2 regions of the Tropicimonas omnivorans genome follow, and region 1 is predicted to be linked to the other one. Evidence: riboswitches for the same ligand, from Rfam matches in the RefSeq annotation. Region 1 holds a riboswitch; the other holds the start of a gene.

Region 1 (4,742 bases):
TCGTTGGACAGCGGCACCTTCTCGGGCAGCCAGAAATTCGCCGTCAGACGGTTCCAGACCTCGAGGTCCTTGTCGTCCTCGACGCGGTTCCAGTTCACGGCACGGGCCGCGACGCGGCGGGTGAGGTCTTTCATCTCGGCATACTCTCAAGATCGAAGTGACGGTCGAGGGCGGGACGTCGGCCCCACCGGGCGAAGCCGGAGGGACCTGGCCGCCTGAAGGATATCAGAGGGTGCAGGAGACGCAGCCCTGAACTTCGGTGCCTTCGAGGGCCATCTGGCGCAGGCGGACGTAGTAGATCGTCTTGATCCCCTTGCGCCACGCGTAGATCTGCGCGCGGTTGATGTCCCGTGTCGTCGCGGTGTCCCGGAAGAACAGCGTGAGGCTCAGCCCCTGGTCGACGTGCTCGGTGGCGGCGGCATAGGTGTCGATGATCGCCTCGGGCCCGATCTCGTACGCATCGCGGTAATATTCGAGGTTCTCGTTCGTCATGAACGGCGCCGGATAATAGACGCGTCCGATCTTGCCTTCCTTGCGGATCTCGATCTTCGACGCGATCGGGTGGATCGAGGAGGTCGCGTTGTTGATGTAGCTGATCGAGCCGGTGGGCGGCACGGCCTGGAGATTGCGATTGTAGAGCCCTTCGGCGATCACGGCATCGCGCAGCTGCGCCCAGTCCCGGCGCGTCGGCAGCGGAATGCCGGCCTTTTCGAACAGTGCCTTTGCGACATCCGTCTTCGGCATCCAGTCCTCTTCGACATACTTGTCGAAGAAGGAGCCGTCCGCGTAGGTCGAATTCTCGAAGCCGGCGAAGGATCTGCCCCGTTCGGAGGCCAGCGCGTTGGACGCCGTCAGCGCGTGAAACAGCACCGTCGCGAAATAGACGGACGTGAAGTCCAGCGCCTCGGGGCTGCCGTAATGGATGCGCTCGCGGGCGAGGTAGCCGTGCAGGTTCATCTGCCCCAGCCCGATCGCATGGCTCTCGTCGTTGCCGCGGCGCACCGAGGGCACGCTGTCGATGGCGGACATGTCACTGACCGCGGTCAGCGCCCGGACCGCGACATCGATGGACGCCGCGAGATCGCCGCCATCCATCGCCTTGGCGATGTTCATCGAGCCGAGGTTGCAGGAGATGTCCGTCCCGAGGTGCTTGTAGCTCAGGTCGTCCTCGAACTCGGACGCCTCGTTCACCTGCAGGATCTCGGAGCAGAGATTGGACATGTTGATCCGGCCCTGCACCGGGTTCGCGCGGTTCACCGTGTCCTCGAACATGATGTAGGGATAGCCGCTCTCGAACTGGATCTCCGCAAGGATCTCGAAGAAGCGCCGGGCGCGGATCTTGGACTTCCGGATGCGCGGATCGTCCACCATCTCGCGGTATTTCTCGCTTACCGAGATCTCGGAGAACGGCTTGCCGTAGACCTTCGCGACGTCATGGGGGGAGAAGAGGTACATCTCCTCGTCGCGCTTGGCGAGCTCGAAGGTCACGTCCGGAATGACGACGCCGAGGGAGAGCGTCTTGATGCGGATCTTCTCGTCCGCATTCTCGCGCTTGGTGTCGAGAAAGCGCAGGATGTCGGGGTGGTGGGCGTTGAGATAGACCGCCCCCGCCCCCTGCCGCGCGCCGAGCTGGTTGGCATAGGAAAAGCTGTCCTCGAGCAATTTCATCACCGGGATGACACCGGAGGACTGGTTCTCGATGCCCTTGATGGGCGCACCGTGCTCGCGGATATTGGTCAGCAGCAGGGCCACGCCGCCGCCGCGCTTGGACAGCTGCAGAGCCGAATTGATGGACCGGCCGATGGACTCCATGTTGTCCTCGATGCGCAGAAGGAAGCACGAGATCAGCTCCCCGCGCTGCGCCTTGCCGGCATTGAGGAAGGTCGGCGTTGCCGGCTGGAACCGGCCCGCGACGATCTCCTCCATCAGGCGCATCGCCAGCGTCTCGTCCCCGCGCGCGAGCGCCAGGGCGACCATGCAGACGCGATCCTCGTAGCGCTCGAGGTAGCGCTTCCCGTCATTCGTCTTGAGCGTGTAGGACGTGTAGTACTTGAACGCGCCGAGGAAGGTCGGGAAGCGGAACTTCTTGGCGAAGGCTGCATCCCAGATCTTGTGCACGAACGCCCTGTCATAGGCATCGAGCACACTCGTGTCGTAGTAGCCCTTCTCGACGAGGTAGCCGAGCTTCTCTTCCAGCGAGTGGAAGAACACCGTGTTCTGGTTCACGTGCTCGAGAAAATAGGCGCGCGCCGCCTGGCGGTCCGCCTCGAACCGGATGTGCCCCTTGTCGTCATAGAGGTTCAGCATCGCGTTGAGCGCGTGATAATCCATCCCCTGGATCTCGGGGCTGGCGCTCACGCCGCGGTCGAGGGTTTCTGCGTCCATAATCTTTCAAGTCCCTGTCTCACCCGCGCGATGTCCCCGTTCGTGCCGGCCAGTTCGAACCGGTAGAGGCAGGGCACCCCGCATTTTGCCGCGATGATGTCGCCCGCGAGGGCGAAGGTTTCACCGAAATTGCGGTTGCCGCCCGCGATGACCCCGAGAAGGTGCCCGCGAGTGTCGGCGTCGTTCAGAAACCGGATCACCGGCTTCGGGACGGCTCCGCGACCTTCGCCATCGGCATAGGTCGGCGTCACCAGCACGTAAGGCGCCGTCATGCGCGGCGGTGCACCCGGCCCGATCCGCTCCGCCGGCACTCCGAGCCGTTCGACGAAGCGCGCGGTGTTGCCGGAGGCGGAGGAGTAGAACGCCAGGCGCAAGACGCGTCAGCCCAGGCGGCCGATCATGTCCGGGCGGAAGCCGGACCAATGCTCTTCTCCGGCCACCACGACGGGAGCCTGACGATATCCCAGTTCGGTGACACGGGCGAGCGCGCTGTCGTCGAGGGTCAGATCGACGACCTCGTAGGTGATGCCCTTTGCATCGAGGCTGCGGGTCGTGGCGGTACACTGCACGCAGGCGGGTTTGGAATAGACGGTGATGGTCATGCGGCTCGGTCCCTTAGATCTTCCGTGTCTCGTGGCGAGGATCGAAGGCACGAAAGGAGCCGATGCGACCCTGCGGCCGATATCGTCCGAACGACGCCTCCGGGCCCACCGCCCGTGTCGTGTTTCCGCTCTGGCAGGTCTCCTGACTCGACGGCTCGAATGCCTTCCCCCACCTTCCCGGCACATAGAGCCAGTGGATCGCCGGGGGTCGGCTCGCCGCTTACAGTTGCGGGGGCAGCGCCGGATTTCCACCAGTCTTCCCTCTTCACCGGCAACGAGTCGCCGGAACCAAAGCACGGATATCTTGGGATAGCCGGAGGGGCTGCGTCAATATGTAGATTTATGAACCCGCGCCTTTCGCTTCGTCAGGTTCCGATCACCATCGGCGCGGCGAGGCGTTTCAGCAGGGCGATGACGCTCAGCGGCGTGATCCGGCCGGTGCGAGGATTATCGTCCGAGGGAATGCCCTCGATGGTCATCGTCATGGTCGCGCTGTCCGACACGAGCCGGATCGTGTGGGTGTTGCGCTCCACCGTCGGATCCGCCCAGACCTCCAGCATCGTGCGCGCCGTGCCGATCCCCGCAAGACCGAGCGCGACGGCAACGTTGAGATTCGCCGGAAAGCCCGCGATCGCATCCTCGGCGGGGCCCGCGTAGCACAGGACCGGCTCCGTGACGGCGTCCAGGTCCAAGCCCATGGCCTCGATCGCCGGTGCGCCCTTGAGACCGGCGGGCGGTTTCCGCGTCGAGATCGTCACGCTCTCGACCGTGCCCTCTGCCGCTGCCCTCACCGCATCGAGCCCCGCGAGCGCGCCCGACGGGACCAGGATCCGCCCGCCCGTCCGCGCCGCGATCTCCTCGAGATGCGGATTGGCCAGAAGCGCGCCGGCGCTCACGACGACGACGATCCGGCCAGCCTCCAGCGCCGGGCGGGCGATCGTCTCCAACAAATGTCCCGGGCAGCATTCGACGACCACGTCGGCCCCGTCCTGCAGCTCCTCGAGAGGCTTGACCGGGTAGACCTTGCGGAAGCCACCCGACATGCGCGCCTCGGCGCGCGCCCGGTCGGACGCGGACACGGCCACCAGCTCGAGCCCGTCGATCCCCCGGTCGAGCGCCTCGGCGACGGCCCGGCCGACAGCGCCGAACCCGCCGAGGGCGACCTTCAATATCCTTCGCTCCATGGTGCCTTACCTCATCCAGTCTCCTCTTCTTATGATCACGGCCGACCCCGGGGGACAAACCCGTTCCGCCTCGCGCGGGAAGAATGGCGCTCGTTACCCGCGCCGTCCGCGCGCAGACGGGCCGCCGGCTCCTCCGCGCGCCCGGCCCGATCAAGAGCTGCCCGAACGCAAGCAGAGACAGGCTATGCAGATTTCCTTAACTCTCCCTGAACGCCTTCGCGAAATAATCGGCGAGCGGCTTTGTCAGGAAGGCGATCGGCGTGCGATCGGCCGTGCGGATGAACGTTTCGACCGGCATGCCCGGCAACATCGCCACCCCCTCCGGCAGGCGGCCGACCTCGCCGCCCAAAAGCACGATCTCGGCGCGGTAGTAATGCGCGCCCGTCGTCTTGTCCTCGAGCGAATCCGCGGAGAGCTTGGCAACCTGGCCGTAGAGTTCCGGCGTGGTGCGCTGATCGAGGGCGGAGAAGCGCAGGGACACCTCCTGGCCAACATGGACGTCGTCCACGTGAAACGGCTCGACCCGCGCGGCGATCACCAGCGGACGGTCCTGCGGAACGATATGGAGCAC
Region 2 (4,742 bases), on a different contig from region 1:
TTTTCCATTCGGCTCGACGGTGGCAACGAGCTGATGAACAGCAGGCTCGGCGGGTCCGAGGAGGCGCTCGCCACGCTGGCGCTCGGCCGCCTGTCCGGTCGCTCGGCGCCGCGTGTCCTGATCGGCGGGCTCGGCATGGGGTTTACCCTTCGCGCCGCCCAGGCGATTGCGCCCGAGGGCGCGCAGCTCGTCGTGTCGGAACTCGTGCCCGACCTCGTGGGCTGGGCGCGGACGCATATGGCGCCGGTCTTCAAGGAGTGCCTGTCCGATCCGCGGGTCGAGGTGAGGCCGGGAGATGTCCTGGCCGAAATCCGCGAGGCCGAAGGAACGTACGACGCCATCCTGCTCGACGTCGACAACGGTCCGGACGGTCTGACCCGGGCGGGAAACGATGCGCTCTACGATGAGCGCGGTCTGCGCTCCGCGCGCCGGGCGCTGACCGGGGGCGGGGTGCTGGCGGTCTGGTCCGCGGCACCGGATGCGGCCTTCCTGAAGCGGCTCTCGGCGTGCGGGTTCGAGGCCAGCGCGCATACGATCCGGGCGGGGCGCAGCAAGCGCGGCTCACGCCACACGATCTGGACGGCGGTGCGCCCCGGACGCTGACAGCCGTGAGAGAGACGATCCGCGGCTCGATCATCTTCGGGGCCGCGACGACGAGCTTTTGCAGGATGCCTCGCTCTTGTCCACGTGCCCGCCGGGGGAGCGTCTCGTGCCTCGATCCCGGCCGGCGTCCCTTCGTCCCGCAGGGCTTCGGGGGGAGGTGCCGGCTTGTCCGGCATTGTCCCGCAGCCGGATAAGGGCCTCTTCTGTCCTCATGGCGGCATCCGGCGTCACTCGCGGCGCCGGGCGCGCCTCACGCGATGCGCTCTCCCCGGCACCAGACGCCGCGCAGGATCGGGGCGTCGCCGGCTTCAGCAACGCGGATGACATCGCCGCGCTGGCCGGAGGAGAGTGCGCCGCGATCCTCGAGACCGGCGGCGCGGGCCGGGGTCGCGGTGACGCAGGCGACGGCGCGGGGCAGATCGTCCCAGAGCGCGGCCAGCCGGAACGCGGAGAGAAGCAGCGCGCTCGGAACGTAGTCAGAGGACACGATATCGAGCAGATCCGCCTCCGCCAGTTCGCTGGCGGCCACGTTTCCCGAATGGGAGCCGCCCCGGATCAGGTTCGGCGCGCCCATCATCACGCGGATGCCGGTCTGCCGGCAGGCCTCCGCGGCCTCCCTCGTGGTCGGAAACTCGGCGAAGCGGACGCCGACGCGATGGGATGACGCGACCTGGCCCGCCGTGGTGTCGTCGTGGCTGGCAAGCACCGCGCCATAGCGCCGGGCCTCCGCCACCGCGCCGGCCTCGTGGACCGCGCCGAAGCGAGCCTGCAGCGCCTTGAGCTCGGCCACGTGCTTCTCGAATGCCGCGTCGTCCATGCCGCGCTTCTTGGTGACATAGGCCCTGAGCGCCCCGAGGTCGCGGAACTGCCGCTGCCCCGGCGTGTGGTCCATCAGGCTGACGATCCCGACCCGGTCCGAGGGACCGAACTCCGCCATCTCCTCCAGCAGCGTTTCGGAGCAGATCTCCGCCCGGAGATGGAGGAAATGGCTGATCTTGAAATGACCGGCGGCGCGGAGGCTCGTCATATCGTTTGCGAGCGTTCTCGCATAGGCGCCGTATCCGCCCGTTCCGCCGTGGATCGATCCGACGCGCAGCGCATCGAACACGGTCGTGATCCCGGTCGAAGCGAGTTCCGCATCATGGGCCAGAAGGGCAGGGACGTGCGGCCAGTCGACCTCCGGGCGCGGCTCGATATGGCGCTCGAGGTTGTCTGTGTGCAACTCCACCAGCCCCGGCAGGATCATGTCCCCGGCGCAATCGATCGCGCCCGCAGGCACGCCGCCGCCCTCCGCGATCTCGGCGATCTGCCCGCCTTCGATCACGATGCGCCCCGGAAGGACGCGGTCCGGCAGGACGAGCCGGGCATTGGCAAGGTGGACGTCGTTTGGCATGCGGTGCTCGTCTCGTGGTGCCGGATCGGGATCGGCAGGGGGAGGGGGAAGCGTCATGTCATACACTCGGGTCGCGGTCTACTATCTGCCGCCGGGCGGCGATCTGGCCAGATTCGGAGCAAGCTGGCTGGGATGGGACGTCGCGCAGGGCTGTCCGGCGCCGCAGCCCGCCATCGCTGGACTGGCCGAGGTCACTGAAGCGCCGCGGAAGTACGGATTTCACGGCACGCTCAAACCACCCTTCAGGCTTGCGGAGGGGTTGGACATCGCAGCTCTCGAGGAGGCCGTGGAGAGCGTCGCCCGGACTGGTGCGCCGGCGCGGGCAGACGGGCTCGCGCTCACAACCCTCGGGGGCTTTCTGGCGTTCACTCCGGTCGGGGATGCGGCTGCCATCGAACGGCTCGCCGCGTCGTGCGTGACCGAGCTCGACGCATTCCGGGCGCCGGCCGGACCGAACGAGATCGCGCGGCGCCGAGGCGCCGGGCTCACCTCCCGTCAGGACGCGCTCCTGACGCGCTGGGGGTACCCGTATGTCATGGAGGAGTTCCACTTCCACCTCACCCTGACCGGGCGCCTGCCAAAGGACAAGGCGGAGGGCTGGTATCGGGAGGCCCGCGCACGCCTCCCCGAGTTGCCGGTGCCGTTCGTGATGGAGGACGTGGCGCTGGCCGGCGAGCGGCCGGACGGGAGATTCGAGTTGATCCGGCGCTTCCCCCTCACCGGCTGACGCGCCGGAGCGCGCGTTCCCGGGCTGCCCGGATTTGCGGCATTGCGCAGAACGTTCAATCCGTTCCGGGGGAGTCTCCCCGAGGCAGACGGATACCCGGCGCGGCCCGAGCCCGACCGGATGCCATGCACGTCTTGCGCGAGGACACGCCGTCGTCCCCTGCTGGGCGCTTTCAGGAGGGCCCAAGTCGTTTTCGAGCGCTGAGGCGCGATTCGGGGGTGCTAGACAGGACCTGCAAGGTGCCGCTGGAGACAGAGGAGAATTGGGAAGCCGGTGAGAGGCCGGCACTGCCCCCGCAACGGTAAGGAAGCGATGGGCATGGCGACGGAGCCACTGGGGCGAGCAGCCCCGGGAAGGAGCCATGCCGGGCCGCCGGGCCACGCTTCAAGTCCGGAAACCAGCCTTGCGAGAACGTCAGCCGCGGGAGGCGGTGCAGACGCCGGAAGAGTCGCACGGGAAGCGGCATCTGACGGTCTGCCCGCCCTCCGAATTCACTAATCGCCGCGGGGTGCGGCAGGGGAACACCATGCACCACGACCTCACGCAGCTTCTGGCCACGCACAGACCGGGCTACGCGCTGGAGCGACCCTTCTACACCGCCGCCGATATCTACGAGGCCGATCTCGAGGCGATCTGGTACCGCGACTGGCTGTTCGCCATACCCGCCTGCGAGCTCGAGAAGACCGGCTCCTACGTCACGCACACCGTCGGTGCCTACAAGGTGATCCTCGTTCGCGGGGCGGACGGGACGATCCGCGCCTTCCACAATTCCTGCCGTCACCGCGGCTCGATCATCTGCAAGGCCGCGAAGGGCCATGTGCCGAAACTGGTCTGCCCGTATCACCAGTGGACCTACGAGCTCGACGGCTCGCTGCTCTGGGCGCGGGACATGGGGCCGGACTTCGATCCCTCCGCCCATGGCCTGAAGCCTGTCCATTGTCGGGAGCTGGCCGGCCTGATCTATATCTGCCTGGCCGACGAGGCGCCCGATTTCGACACCTTCGCGGACCTCGTGCGCCCCTACCTCGCCGCGCACGATCTGTCCGACGCCAAGGTCGCCCACGAATCCTCGATCATCGAGAACGGCAACTGGAAGCTCGTCTGGGAGAACAACCGCGAGTGCTATCATTGCGGCGGCAACCATCCCGCGCTCTGCCGCACGTTTCCCGACGATCCGGCCGTCACCGGCGTCGAGGACGGCAAGACGCCGCCGCATCTGGCGGCCCATTTCGATCGGCTCGAAGGGGCCGGGATCCCCGCCCGGTTCCAGATCGACCCAAGCGGCCAGTACCGGATCGCTCGGATGCCGCTGAAGGCCGGCGCCAAAAGCTACACGATGGACGGGGGCCTCGCGGTCACGAAGCGGCTGGGGCGCGTGCCGTTCGACGATGCTGGCGCCCTCATGCAGTTCCACTACCCCACGACCTGGAACCACTTCCTGCCGGATCACTCCATCGTCTTCCGCATGACCCCCGTCAGCCCGACCGAAACCGAGGTCACGACGAAGTGGCTGGTGCACAAGGATGCCGTGGAGGGGCGCGATTATGACCTGAAGCGCCTGACCGAGGTCTGGATCGCCACCAACGACGAGGATCGGCGGGTCGTCGAGGACAACCAGCAGGGCATCAACTCTCCGGCCTACACGCCCGGGCCCTATTCGCAGTTCCAGGAATCCGGCGTGCTGCAATTTGTCGACTGGTATTGCCGCAGCCTGTCGGAGCGCCTGCCGGCGCCCTCCCGGATGGCGGCGGAATAACGGCGATGAACGATCTGTCCTCCCTCCCGAAGCGTGCCGTCTGGTCAGATGCCGAGCCGCTCGAATGCGTCTCCATCATCCCCGAGGTGCCGAACACGGCGACCTTCACCTTCCAGGCTCCGTCCGGCGCGCTGTTCGACTTCTCGCCGGGCCAGTTCCTGACGCTGGAACTGCCCTTGCCCTCCGGAACGATCCACCGCACCTACACGATCTCCTCCTCTCCCTCCCGCCCCCGGTCCATCTCGGTGACGATCAAGGCGCAG

The links. A riboswitch is a leader RNA that binds a small molecule or an ion and turns the genes downstream of it on or off. The one in region 1 is predicted to bind cobalamin.
Region 2: it holds a riboswitch for cobalamin, as region 1 does, so the genes downstream of both, RM543_RS10835 (aromatic ring-hydroxylating oxygenase subunit alpha) here and nrdH (glutaredoxin-like protein NrdH) in region 1, are expected to answer to the same signal.

The regions. Positions count from the first base shown of each region.
Region 1 is NZ_JAVRHL010000004.1:261,630-266,371, reverse strand. Features, by position in the region: gene nrdF (class 1b ribonucleoside-diphosphate reductase subunit beta) at 1-134, opposite strand, end outside; gene nrdE (class 1b ribonucleoside-diphosphate reductase subunit alpha) at 226-2,385, opposite strand; gene nrdI (class Ib ribonucleoside-diphosphate reductase assembly flavoprotein NrdI) at 2,355-2,759, opposite strand; gene nrdH (glutaredoxin-like protein NrdH) at 2,766-2,987, opposite strand; cobalamin riboswitch at 3,103-3,295, opposite strand; gene RM543_RS17095 (aspartate dehydrogenase) at 3,353-4,156, opposite strand; gene RM543_RS17090 (HlyD family type I secretion periplasmic adaptor subunit) at 4,368-4,742, opposite strand, start outside.
Region 2 is NZ_JAVRHL010000003.1:56,292-61,033, forward strand. Features, by position in the region: gene RM543_RS10820 (spermidine synthase) at 1-603, shown strand, start outside; gene RM543_RS10825 (alpha-D-ribose 1-methylphosphonate 5-triphosphate diphosphatase) at 854-1,996, opposite strand; gene RM543_RS10830 (DUF1045 domain-containing protein) at 2,052-2,723, shown strand; cobalamin riboswitch at 2,944-3,143, shown strand; gene RM543_RS10835 (aromatic ring-hydroxylating oxygenase subunit alpha) at 3,250-4,479, shown strand; gene RM543_RS10840 (FAD-binding oxidoreductase) at 4,485-4,742, shown strand, end outside.